DNA from 2 places in the Streptomyces sp. NBC_00273 genome. Region 1 is predicted to be linked to the other one. Evidence: riboswitches for the same ligand, from Rfam matches in the RefSeq annotation. Region 1 holds a riboswitch; the other holds the start of a gene.

What was found. Region 1 has a riboswitch for ZMP and ZTP ahead of OG386_RS10445 (bifunctional 5,10-methylenetetrahydrofolate dehydrogenase/5,10-methenyltetrahydrofolate cyclohydrolase). Riboswitches for the same ligand answer to the same signal wherever they lie in the genome.
Region 2: linked by a shared signal. The riboswitch ahead of glyA (serine hydroxymethyltransferase) and the one ahead of OG386_RS10445 (bifunctional 5,10-methylenetetrahydrofolate dehydrogenase/5,10-methenyltetrahydrofolate cyclohydrolase) in region 1 are both predicted to bind ZMP and ZTP.

The regions. Positions count from the first base shown of each region.
Region 1 is NZ_CP108067.1:2,453,010-2,458,984, forward strand. It holds gene OG386_RS10440 (NAD(P)/FAD-dependent oxidoreductase) at 1-1,368, shown strand, start outside; gene OG386_RS10445 (bifunctional 5,10-methylenetetrahydrofolate dehydrogenase/5,10-methenyltetrahydrofolate cyclohydrolase) at 1,497-2,342, opposite strand; ZMP/ZTP riboswitch at 2,439-2,541, opposite strand; gene OG386_RS10450 (class I SAM-dependent methyltransferase) at 2,599-3,360, shown strand; gene OG386_RS10455 (RNA polymerase sigma factor) at 3,574-5,166, shown strand; gene OG386_RS10460 (vWA domain-containing protein) at 5,245-5,975, opposite strand, start outside.
Region 2 is NZ_CP108067.1:4,337,549-4,343,523, reverse strand. It holds gene OG386_RS18575 (hypothetical protein) at 1-43, opposite strand, end outside; gene OG386_RS18570 (hypothetical protein) at 160-459, shown strand; gene OG386_RS18565 (glutathionylspermidine synthase family protein) at 467-1,669, shown strand; gene rocD (ornithine--oxo-acid transaminase) at 1,685-2,890, opposite strand; ZMP/ZTP riboswitch at 3,020-3,110, shown strand; gene glyA (serine hydroxymethyltransferase) at 3,145-4,413, shown strand; gene trpS (tryptophan--tRNA ligase) at 4,554-5,567, shown strand; gene OG386_RS18545 (2'-5' RNA ligase family protein) at 5,665-5,975, shown strand, end outside.

The DNA of each region.
Region 1 (5,975 bases):
GACCCGCTGCCCGAGGGTCCGGCCCCGCGCCGTGGACTCCCGCAGGCCCGACACACCCACCTGCTGTGGTCGGGCGGTGCCCGGGCCATCGAGCGGATCCTGCCCGGGATCACCGACGACTGGACGAAGGCGGGGGCCATCCGCCGCAGCCTGCCCACCGACCTGGTCAGCAAGACCGCCCAGGGATGGATCCCGCGCTGCGGGGAGAAGCAGTTCAACATCTCCTGCAGTCGCGATCTCCTCGACTCGGTGGTCCGCGCCCGGGTGACCGGTCTGAAGGGGGTTTCCACGCTCCAGCGGAGCCGGGTCCGCGCCCTGGAGGGCACGGCGTCCCGGGTCACCGGCGTGCTGGTCGACACCCCTGAGGAAGCGGGCCGGCTGGTGACCGCCGACCTCGTGATCGACGCGAGCGGCCGCGGCTCGCGCGCCCGGACCTGGCTCCAGGCGCTCGGCGTCACCGGCATCCGGCTGGCCGAGGTCGACTCGGGCCTCGTCTACGCGACGAGGATCTTCGAAGCCCCGGCCGGAGCCCACGAGATGGGCTTCCCCATCGTCAACGTCCAGTCCGATCCCAGGGTGCCCGTACCGGGCCGGACGGCCACGATCGTGCCCATCGAGAACGGCCAGTGGCAGGCCACCCTCTCCGGGACCCGGGGCGGCCAGCCGACCGGCGACCCCGACGCCTTCATCCCGTTCGCCAAGGCCGTCCGCGACCCGATCGTCGGTGAGCTCCTGGAGGGGCGCAAGCCCCTGACGGACGTCGCCGTCACCCAGGGCACCGCCAACCGCCGGATCTACTTCGAGAAGGCCGAGCTGCCCGACGGGTTCTTCGCCGTCGGCGACTCCGTCGCCACCTTCAATCCGCTGTACGGACAGGGCATGTCCGTCGCGGCCCAGGGCATCCTGGCCGTACGCACCCTGCTGCGGGCGAAGGGACTGGGGCACCCCGGCATCGGCCGCGAGGCGCAGCGCGCCATCGCCCCGCAGGTCAGCACCGCCTGGGAGCTCGCCACGTCGCAGGACATCCTGTATCCCGGGGCCACCGGAATGAAGCCGCGCGCCGGCACCGGCCTGCTCAACGGGTACGTCAACCGGCTGATGACGGGAGCGACCACCGACGAGGCGCTCACCGCCGCCCTGCTCAAGGTCCTCACCATGAGCACCGCACCCACCCACTGGATCCACCCGTCGGTGGTCTGGCACGTCCTGCGCGCCTCGGACCGGGGCGCGCTGAAGGCGCCGCCGCTCACCGCCGCCGAGCGGGCCGTCGCCGGGCTCGACCGGGCACCCGGCACGGACACCGGCACCGGCCCGGACACCGGCACCAGCCCGTGGGCGGACCCGGATCCCGACCCGGTCGGCGCCTGAGGCGCACGGGCCCCGTGCGTCCGGACCGGCCCACCGGCTCCCGGGGAAAGCACGACGCCCCGGACCGGGGCCGGGGCGTGCGTGCGTGAGCGCGTGCGTACGTCGTACGCGGGAGCCGCGTGGTGGGATCAGAGCTCGGCGAGGTCCAGTCCGGCCTGCGCGGCGGCCGCCTGCACGGTCTGCTCCAGCAGTACGGCGATGGTCATCGGGCCGACACCACCCGGCACCGGCGTGATCAGCGAGGCCCGGGCGGCGGCCGACTCGAAGTGCACGTCGCCGACGTTGCCCTCGTTGTACCCGGCGTCCAGGACCACCGCGCCCGGCTTGATGTCCTCGCCCCGGATGAACTCGGCCTTGCCGACGGCGGCGACCAGCACGTCCGCCTGGCGCACGATCGAGGGCAGGTCCTGGGTGCGCGAGTGGCAGTAGGTGACGGTGGCGTTCTGCTCGAGCAGCAGCATCCCGGCCGGCTTGCCCAGGATCGCGCTGCGGCCGACGACGACGGCGTGCTTGCCGGTCAGGTCGACGTCGTAGGCGGCGAGCAGCCGCATGATGCCGCCGGGGGTGCAGGAGACGAAGCCCAGCAGTCCGAAGCCCATGGCGGCGAAGGAGTGCATGGTGACCCCGTCGACGTCCTTGCCCGGGGCGATGGCCTCGAAGGCGGCGCGCTCGTCGATGTGGTGCGGGACGGGGTGCTGGAGCAGGATGCCGCTGATCTCCGGGTCCTCGGACAGCGCGGTGAGGGTGGCCACCAGCTCCTCGGTGGTGGTCTCGGCCGGCAGCTCGACGTGGCGGGAGGTGATCCCGGCCTTGGCGCAGCGGTTCTGCTTCATGCGGACGTAGGTCACGGAGGCCGGGTCCTCGCCGACCAGCACGGTCGCGAGGCAGGGCGCGGTGCCGGTGCGCTCGGTGATCTTCGCCGCGTAGGCGGCGGTCTGCTCCGAGATGCGGCGGGCGAGGGCCGTGCCGTCCATCAGCTGGGCGGAGCCGGCAGCAGGGGCAGTGGCAGTGGCAGTGGCAGTGGCAGTCTGGGCAGTCGTCACGGGGTCTCCTGAACGTCGCTGCGGATCGCGGTTCGCCCAGGCGCGCGGCAGCCGACGTACCGGAGGTCCACAGGTACGCCGGGCCGCTCCCCGGTGGTGATCCACCCGAACGCCAGTCACGGCCCGCCGACCACTGTAGTCGACATATTCGGTGGTTGTCGGGCGTCCGACCTGGGACGATCAATGCATGACGCGTACTTTCGACCATCTTGTCGCCGAAGCCGAGTCCGTCTCCGTGGACGGCTGGGACTTCTCCTGGCTCGACGGCCGGGCCACCGAGCAACGTCCCTCCTGGGGGTACCAACGGCTGATGGCCGACCGCCTGGCCCGGGTGCGGTCCGCGCTGGACATCCAGACCGGCGGCGGCGAGGTCCTGGCCGGTTGCGCTCCGCTGCCGCCGCTGACGGCGGCCACCGAGTCCTGGCCGCCCAATATCGAGAAGGCGACGCGGCTGCTGCACCCGCTGGGCGCGGTGGTGGTGGCCGACGCCGACGAGCCGCCGCTGCCCTTCGGCGACGCGGCCTTCGAGCTGGTGACCAGCCGGCACCCGGTGACCATCTGGTGGAAGGAGATCGCGCGGGTGCTGACGCCGGGCGGCAGCTACCTCTCGCAGCAGGTCGGTCCGGCGAGCGTCTTCGAGCTCGTCGAGTACTTCCTCGGCCCGCAGCCGGAGGAGGTCCGGCGCGCCCGGCACCCCGACGACGCGGTTGCCGACGCCACCGCGGCCGGGCTCGAAGTCCTCGATCTGCGCTCCGAGCGACTGCGCACGGAGTTCCACGACATCGGAGCCGTGATCTACTTTCTACGGAAGGTGATCTGGATGGTGCCCGGCTTCACGGTCGGGCAGTACCGGGACCGGTTGCGCGAGCTCCACGAACGGATCGAACGCGAAGGTCCGTTCGTCGCTCACACCGCCCGCTTCCTCATCGAAGCCCGCAAAACGGGCTGATCTGAAGGGCGGACGGATCTACGCCGGATCGGTTGCGTGGCCACAGCGTGGCGCAGGTCACTCAATTCAGCGCGTAACGAATCGACTCGGGCATGCGATGAACCGACAGGTGTCCTCGCGCGGCCCGGAATACAGACCCCCCTCCGGTCTGTTTCCCGAGTTCGCGCGATGATGTCCCGTCCACCCTTATCTGTTCGCAACGAGAGGCTCCTTGTGTCGCTCAGCCCGTCCCGTACGTTCCCTCCGGAGATCGCCGAATCCGAGGCCCTTGTCGCGCTCGTCGAGCGCGGCCGCGAGCAGGGTCACATCAACGGTGACGACGTGCGCCAGGCCTTCGAGGCCGGCCGCATCCCGGTGGACCAGTGGAAGCGGGTCCTGCGCAGCCTGAACCAGGTCCTGGACGAGGAGGGTGTCGCCCTTCACGTCAGCGCGGCCCCCGCCACCAAGGCTGCCGCCAAGAAGCCCCGCAAGGCTGCCGCCGCCCCGGCCCGCACCGTGGCCAAGAAGGCCACCGCCGCGCCGCGCCCCATCGGCGCCCGCAAGACCGCGGTCACCACCGCGGCCACGGCTGCCACCACCGCCACGGCGATATCCGCTTCGTCGGCCGCTGCCATCGGAGACGAGGCGTCGGCCGAGGCCGCCGCCGAGCCGAAGAAGCGCACGGTCAAGAAGACCGCCGTGAAGAAGACCGCCGTGAAGAAGACCGCGGCGAAGAAGACCAGCGCCAAGGACGCCGACGAGGGCGAGACCCCCGTCGTCGAGGGCGAGGACTGGGCTGCCGAGGACCTGGTCGACGAGGCCGAGGACGAGGCGCCCAAGGCCGGCGGCACCCAGGGCTTCGTCCTGTCCGACGACGACGAGGACGACGCCCCGGCGCAGACGGTCATGGTGGCCGGCGCCACCGCCGACCCCGTCAAGGACTACCTCAAGCTCATCGGCAAGGTGCCGCTCCTCAACGCCGAGCAGGAGGTGGAGCTCGCCAAGCGCATCGAGGCGGGTCTCTTCTCCGAGTACAAGCTCGAAGAGGAAGAGGACCACAAGCCCGCCTTCAAGCGCGAGCTGGAGATCCTGGTCGAGGACGGCCGCCGTGCGAAGAACCACCTGCTGGAGGCCAACCTCCGCCTCGTGGTCTCCCTCGCCAAGCGCTACACGGGCCGCGGCATGCTCTTCCTGGACCTGATCCAGGAAGGCAACGTCGGCCTGATCCGCGCCGTGGAGAAGTTCGACTACACCAAGGGCTTCAAGTTCTCCACGTACGCGACCTGGTGGATCCGGCAGGCGATCACGCGTGCCATGGCCGACCAGTCGCGCACGATCCGCATCCCCGTGCACATGGTCGAGATCATCAACAAGCTCGCCCGCGTGCAGCGCCAGATGCTCCAGGACCTGGGCCGCGAGCCCACCCCGGAGGAGCTGGGCAAGGAACTCGACATGACCCCCGAGAAGGTCATCGAGGTCCAGAAGTACGGCCGCGAGCCGATCTCCCTGCACACCCCCCTGGGTGAGGAGGGCGACAGCGAGTTCGGTGACCTCATCGAGGACTCCGAGGCGGTCGTCCCGGCGGACGCGGTCTCCTTCACCTTCCTCCAGGAGCAGCTCCAGTCCATCCTGGGCACGCTCTCGGAGCGCGAGGCGGGCGTGGTCTCCATGCGTTACGGCCTCAACGACGGCCAGCCGAAGACCCTGGACGAGATCGGCCGCGTGTACGGGGTCACCCGTGAGCGCATCCGCCAGATCGAGTCCAAGACCATGTCGAAGCTGCGCCACCCGTCGCGTTCGCAGGTGCTGCGCGACTACCTCGACTGAGTCGATCTCCTCCAGAACGCCCCCGACCCGCGGATCCGCGGGTCGGGGGCGTTCTGCGTCCGGTCAGGGCAGGGCAGGTCAGGTCAGACGGAAGACGGGGCCCTTGGGGGTGAACGGCAGGGAGGCGCCCTGGGGGATCAGGTAGGCGTGTTCCCGCCGGATGCGCAGGATGTCGCACCAGCCGTCCGTGATCACGAGCACCGGGGCCCCGGGCGGGAAGTCCTCCGCCCGCTGCAGCAGGTCGATGCCCGGCTGCAGCTCGGTGCCGCCGCGCCCGCGGACCCGTACCCGGCCCGCGATCTCGGTCGGGGGCAGATAGCCCGCGTCGTACGGCGCCGCGTCGCAGAAGACGACCCGTGCCGCCGGTACGTCGCGGGCCTCGGCGTACGAGGCGATCGCGCCCAGTGCCTTGCCGAGCAGGGCGGCGTTCATCGACCCCGAGGTGTCGAGCACCACGCCGAAGGTGCAGCGGGCGACCTCCTCGGGCGGGAAGTAGCGGCCCGCGCGCGGGATGTCCGGGGTGGAAGCCTGGCGGCGCGCCGGACGCGCGAAGCTCCGTACCGGCTCGGGGCGCGGCACGTACTCGTCGAACCAGCGGGCGAGCCGGGCGTCCCACGGCACGGGCGGGTGGGCCAGGGCCCGGATCTCCTGGATCAGCCCGGCGGGCAGCAGGCCGCGCTCCCCGTACGCGTGCAGGTCGAAGCCCTGGACCAAGCCGCGCCGGTAGAACTCGTCCAGGTCGGTGTACGGCGCGCTGCCCGGGTGGGGCAGCGGCTCGCCCAGGATGTCCCCGCGGCCCTTGCCGCGCA
Region 2 (5,975 bases), 1.9 Mb from region 1:
AGGCCGTACCGAAGCAGACCGCCGCACCGAGCGCACAAATCATCCCAATCAGCACGAACTGACTCTAGGTCACGGATCTCACAGCGGCCGGATTCCTTCGGCCGGTGACCCCGCTCTACTCTGTCGGCAGCACGCGAGGCCCCAGGGGGAGCAGCAGACATGGACAGCAGCAGCACCAATCAGCGCCGGATGCGCTCCGGCGCCGTCGCCCTCGGCGGCATGGGCCTGCTCGCGGCCACCCTCGTGGCCTGCGGCAGCAGCGACGAACCGGACAAGCGCTGCGCCTCCCGCTCCACGCTGCAGCACCTGAACAATAAGGAGTGCAAGAGCGGCGGCACCGGCTCGTACTACTACGGCGGCTACGTGGCCGCAGGCAAGGTCGCCGGCGGCAGCTTCGAGAAGTCCGCCGTCACCCGCAACGGCATCGGCGGGAACACCTCCGGCTCCAGCGGCGGCTGATCGCACCATGGAGCGGCACACCATCGAGCCCCGTCCCGACTGGCAGAAGACCGTCGAGGAGCAGGGTCTGATCTATCCCCTGACCCGCTACCCCGACGACTCCCTGCGCCCCTACTGGGACGAGAGCGCGTACTACTCCTTTTCGCTCCCCGAGGTCGAGGCCCTGGAGAACGTCGTCGAGGAGCTGCACGCCATGTGCCTGGCCGCGGCCGCGCACATCGTCGAGCACGACCGCTTCGCCGACCTCGGCATCACCGACCCGAAGCTCGCCGCGCTGATCGCCGAGTCCTGGCGGCGCCGCGCCGAACAGCCCTCCCTGTACGGCCGTTTCGACCTGCGCTACGACGGCACCGGCAGCCCGGCCAAGATGCTGGAGTACAACGCCGACACCCCCACGTCCCTGGTGGAGGCGGCCAGCCCGCAGTGGTTCTGGATGGAGGAGCGCTTCCCCGGCGCCGACCAGTGGAACTCCCTCCACGAGCGCCTCGTCGACGCCTGGCGGCGCCAGGCCGAGCTGCTCCCGCCCGGCCCGCTGCACTTCGCGCACTCCGAGGCCGACGAGCTCGGCGAGGACCTGATGACGGTCGCCTACCTCCAGGAGACCGCCGAGCAGGCCGGCCTGGAGACCCAGGCCCTGTCCGTCGAGCAGATCGGCTGGGACAGCCTGTCCGGCCGGTTCGTGGACGAGAAGCTCCGCTTCATCCGCTCCTGCTTCAAGCTCTACCCGTGGGAGTGGCTGGCCACGGACGAGTTCGGCCCGCACGTCCTCGGCACGTACGACCACGGCGGCGGCACCGGCTCCACCTGCTGGATCGAGCCGCTGTGGAAGATGCTGCTGTCCAACAAGGCGCTGCTCGCGATCCTGTGGGAGCTCTTCCCGGAGCACCCCAACCTGCTGCCCGCCTACCTCGACGGCCCGCGCGAGCTCGCCGAGCCCGGGTCCGACGGTTACGTGGCCAAGCCCCTCCTCGGCCGTGAGGGCGCGGGGGTCACCCTGCACGGGCCGGGCGGGGGCGGCGAGCCGTTCGTACCGCAGGAGGGGGAGCAGTACTGCTTCCAGGGCCTGGCCCCGCTGCCCGACTTCGACGGCAACCGGGTGGTGCTCGGCGCATGGGTCGTCGAGGACGAGGCGGCGGGGCTCGGCATCCGCGAATCGGCGGGGCCGGTCACGGACGAGTACGCCCGCTTCCTGCCCCACGTCATCCTCTGACCGATACGGACGGGACTACGCGCCGAGCACCGACCGGAGCTGGTCCAGGCCCCAGTCCAGGTCCTCCTTGCTGATCACCAGCGGCGGGGCGATCCGGATCGTCGACCCGTGGGTGTCCTTCACCAGCACCCCGAGCTCCATCAGCTTCTCGGAGATCTCCCGGCCGGTGCCCCGCGACGGGTCGATGTCGACGCCCGCCCACAGCCCGCGGCCGCGTACGGCCGTCACCGCGCCCCCGCCGACCAGCAGGTTCAGCTGCCGGTGCAGGTGCTCGCCCAGCTCGGTGGCGCGGCCCTGGAACTCGCCGGTCCGGAGCATCGCGATCACCTCCAGCGCGACCGCGCACGCGAGCGGGTTCCCGCCGAAGGTGGACCCGTGCTGCCCGGGCCGGAACACCCCGAGCACGTCCCGGTCGGCGACCACGGCCGACACCGGCACCACGCCGCCGCCGAGCGCCTTGCCGAGGATGTAGACGTCCGGGACGACGCCCTCGTGCTCGCACGCGAAGGTCCGGCCGGTGCGCCCCAGCCCCGACTGGATCTCGTCCGCCATGAACAGGACGTTCCGCTCGCGGGTCAGCTCCCGTACGCCGCTCAGGTACCCGGCGGGCGGCACCAGCACCCCCGCCTCGCCCTGGATCGGCTCCAGCAGTACGGCCACCGTGTTCTCGGTGACGGCGTGGGCCAGCGCGGTGAGGTCCCCGTACGGAACGATCTCGAAGCCCGGCGTGTACGGGCCGAAGTGGTCGCGGGCGTCGTGGTCCGTGGAGAAGGAGACGACGGTCGTGGTGCGCCCGTGGAAGTTGTCGGCGGCGACCACGATCTTGGCGTGCCCGTCCGGGACGCCCTTGACCTCGTAGCCCCACTTGCGGGCGGTCTTCACCGCCGTCTCCACGGCCTCCGCCCCCGTGTTCATGGGGAGCACCATCTCCTTGCCGCACAGTGCGGCGAGCTCGGTACAGAACGCGGCGAAGCGGTCGTGGTGGAAGGCGCGCGAGGTGAGCGTGACCCGATCCAGCTGGGCGTGGGCCGCGTCGATCAGACGGCGGTTGCCGTGCCCGAAGTTGAGGGCCGAGTACCCGGCGAGCATGTCGAGGTACCTGCGGCCCTCGACATCCGTCATCCAGGCGCCTTCCGCGGACGCGACGACCAGGGGCAGCGGATGGTAGTTGTGCGCACTGTGGGCGTCCGCGGCGCGGATGGCATCAGCAGTTGTCGACACGGGGTCTCCGATCGTCCGTCCGGCGCGGTGAGCGCCGGTGCAGCGGTGACGAGGGTGGCGTCACCTTCTTATCGTCGCTCGCATCGCGGACGCAGAAACCTCTCTTCCGGCGCGCCCGCTAAGGTGTGCGGTACGCACGGCGACTGGCGTACGGAGAACCAACTCCGGGGGAGTCGTGCGCGCTCGACCGCATACAGGGCCGCTCGCCTGGGCCTCGCGGGGTACCGATCACATCGACCCCGGAGGAGCCCGCCATGTCCGCGAGCCGCCATCCCGCCCTGTTCGCCGCCGACCCCGAGCTGGCCTCGTTCGTCGCGGCGGAGGAAGTGCTGCAGGCGCAGACCCTGCGCCTGATCCCCAGCGAGAACTACGTGTCCGCGGCCGTCCTCGAAGCCTCCGGCACCGTGCTGCAGAACAAGTACAGCGAGGGCTACCCCGGCCGCCGCTACTACGAGGGCCAGCAGAACATCGACCGCGTCGAGGCGCTGGCGATCGAGCGGGCCAAGGGCCTGTTCGGCGTGGACCACGCCAACGTGCAGCCGTACTCCGGCTCGCCCGCCAACCTGGCCGTGTACCTGGCCTTCGCGAAGCCGGGCGACACGGTGATGGGCATGGCCCTGCCGATGGGCGGGCACCTCACCCACGGCTGGGGCGTCTCGGCGACCGGTTCCTGGTTCCGGGGCGTGCAGTACGGCGTCCGCGCCGATACGGGGCTCATCGACTACGACGCGGTGCGCGAGCTGGCCCTCTCCGAGCGGCCCAAGGTGATCTTCTGCGGCGGTACCGCCCTGCCGAGGACCATCGACTTCGCCGCCTTCGCCGAGATCGCCCGCGAGGCGGGCTCGATCCTGGTCGCCGACGTGGCCCACATCGCGGGCCTGATCGCGGGCGGCGCGCACCCGTCCCCGGCGGACCACGTCGACGTCATCTCCACCACCACGCACAAGACCCTGCGCGGTCCGCGGGGCGCGATGCTGATGTGCCGGGAGGAGCACGCGAAGGCCATCGACAAGGCGGTCTTCCCGGGCCTGCAGGGCGGCCCGCACAACCAGACCACGGCCGGTATCGCGGTGGCGCTGCACGAGGCCGCGCAGCCGTCCTTCGTCTCGTACGCCCACGCGGTCGTCGCCAATGCCAAGGCGCTGGCCGCGGCGCTGCTGGAGAAGGGCTTCGACCTGGTCTCGGGCGGTACGGACAACCACCTGATCCTGATCGACCTGACGGGCAAGGACGTGCCGGGCAAGATCGCGGCGAAGGCCCTGGACCGGGCGGGCATCGTCGTGAACTACAACACGGTGCCGTTCGACCCGCGCAAGCCGTTCGATCCCTCGGGGGTGCGGATCGGTACGCCGTCGCTGACGTCGCGGGGGCTGTCCACGGAGCACATGCCGGTGGTGGCGGACTGGATCTCGCGCGCGGTGGACGCCGCCGCGAAGGGGGACGAGCAGGCGCTCGCCGTGATCCGCGCCGAGGTCACGGACCTCATGGCCGCCTTCCCGGCCCCGGGCCTGCCGCTGTCCTGACCCGCGGCGCCGCTACTGGGGCTCCGCCCCAGACCCCGCGCCTCAATCGCCGGCGGGGCTGAAATTTCCAGCCCCGCCGGCGATTGAGGCGCGGGTGTGGGCGGGCACGGGCCCGCCCCCGCACCTGAGAGAATGAAGCCATGGCTTCTGATCGTCCTCGCGCGCTCTCCGGCATCCAGCCCACCTCCGGTTCGTTCCACCTCGGGAACTACCTCGGAGCCATCCGCCAGTACGTCGCCCTGCAGGAGACGCACGACGCCTTCTACATGGTGGTCGACCTGCACGCGATTACCATGCCGCAGGATCCGAAGGACCTGCGCGCGAACACCCGCCTCTCCGCCGCCCAGCTGCTGGCCGCCGGCCTGGACCCCGAGCGCTGCACGCTCTTCGTCCAGAGCCACGTGCCCGAGCACGCGCAGCTCGGCTGGGTCATGAACTGCATCACCGGTTTCGGCGAGGCCAGCCGGATGACCCAGTTCAAGGACAAGTCCGCCAAGGGCGGGGTCAACAGCGCCAGCGTCGGCCTGTTCACGTACCCGATCCTCCAGGTCGCCGACATCCTGCTCTACCAGGCGAACGCCGTCCCCGTCGGCGAGGACCAGCGCCAGCACATCGAGCTGACCCGCGACCTGGCCGAGCGCTTCAACAGCCGGTTCGGTCAGACGTTCACCCTGCCCGCCGCGCACATCGTCAAGGAGGTCGCGAAGATCTACGACCTCCAGGACCCGGCGATCAAGATGTCGAAGTCCGCGTCGTCCCCCAAGGGCCTGATCAACCTCCTCGACGAGCCCAAGGTCACCGAGAAGAAGATCAAGAGCGCGGTCACCGACACCGAGGCCGAGATCCGCTTCGACTCCGAGAAGAAGCCCGGCGTCAGCAACCTGCTCACGATCTACTCCACCCTCACGGGCGAGACCATCGCCGAGCTGGAAGCCAAGTACGAGGGCAAGGGCTACGGCGCGCTGAAGACCGACCTGGCCGGTGTGATGGTCGATTTCGTCACACCGTTCAAGAAGCGGACCCAGGAATACCTGGACGACCCGGAGACGCTGGACTCCCTCCTGGCCAAGGGCGCGGAGAAGGCCCGCGCGGTCGCCGCCGAGACGCTCGCACAGGCCTACGACCGCCTCGGTCTGCTGCCCGCCAAGCACTGACGAACGCAACTACGGACCGAGAGCCCTGGCACGAATGGGGGTGCTGCCGCCACACTGGGGCGGCAGCAGTCCACAGCGACAAGCGGAGGAGAGATACGTGGGGACCGTAACGCTCGGCGTTTCGATCGCGGTCCCGGAGCCGTACGGCAGCCAGCTCCAGGAGCTGCGCGCGGGCTTCGGGGACGCTGCCGCGCACGGCATCCCCACGCACGTCACCCTCGTCCCGCCCACCGAGGTGGAGGCGGACCGGCTCCCCGCGATCAGGGCCCACCTGGTCGAGGTCGCGGCCGCCTTCCGGGCCTTCCGGATGCGGCTGGCGGGCACGGGAACCTTCCGCCCCCTCTCGCCGGTCGTCTTCGTCAAGATCGCCGAAGGGGCGCCGGGCTGCACCCGCCTCCAGAGCGAGGT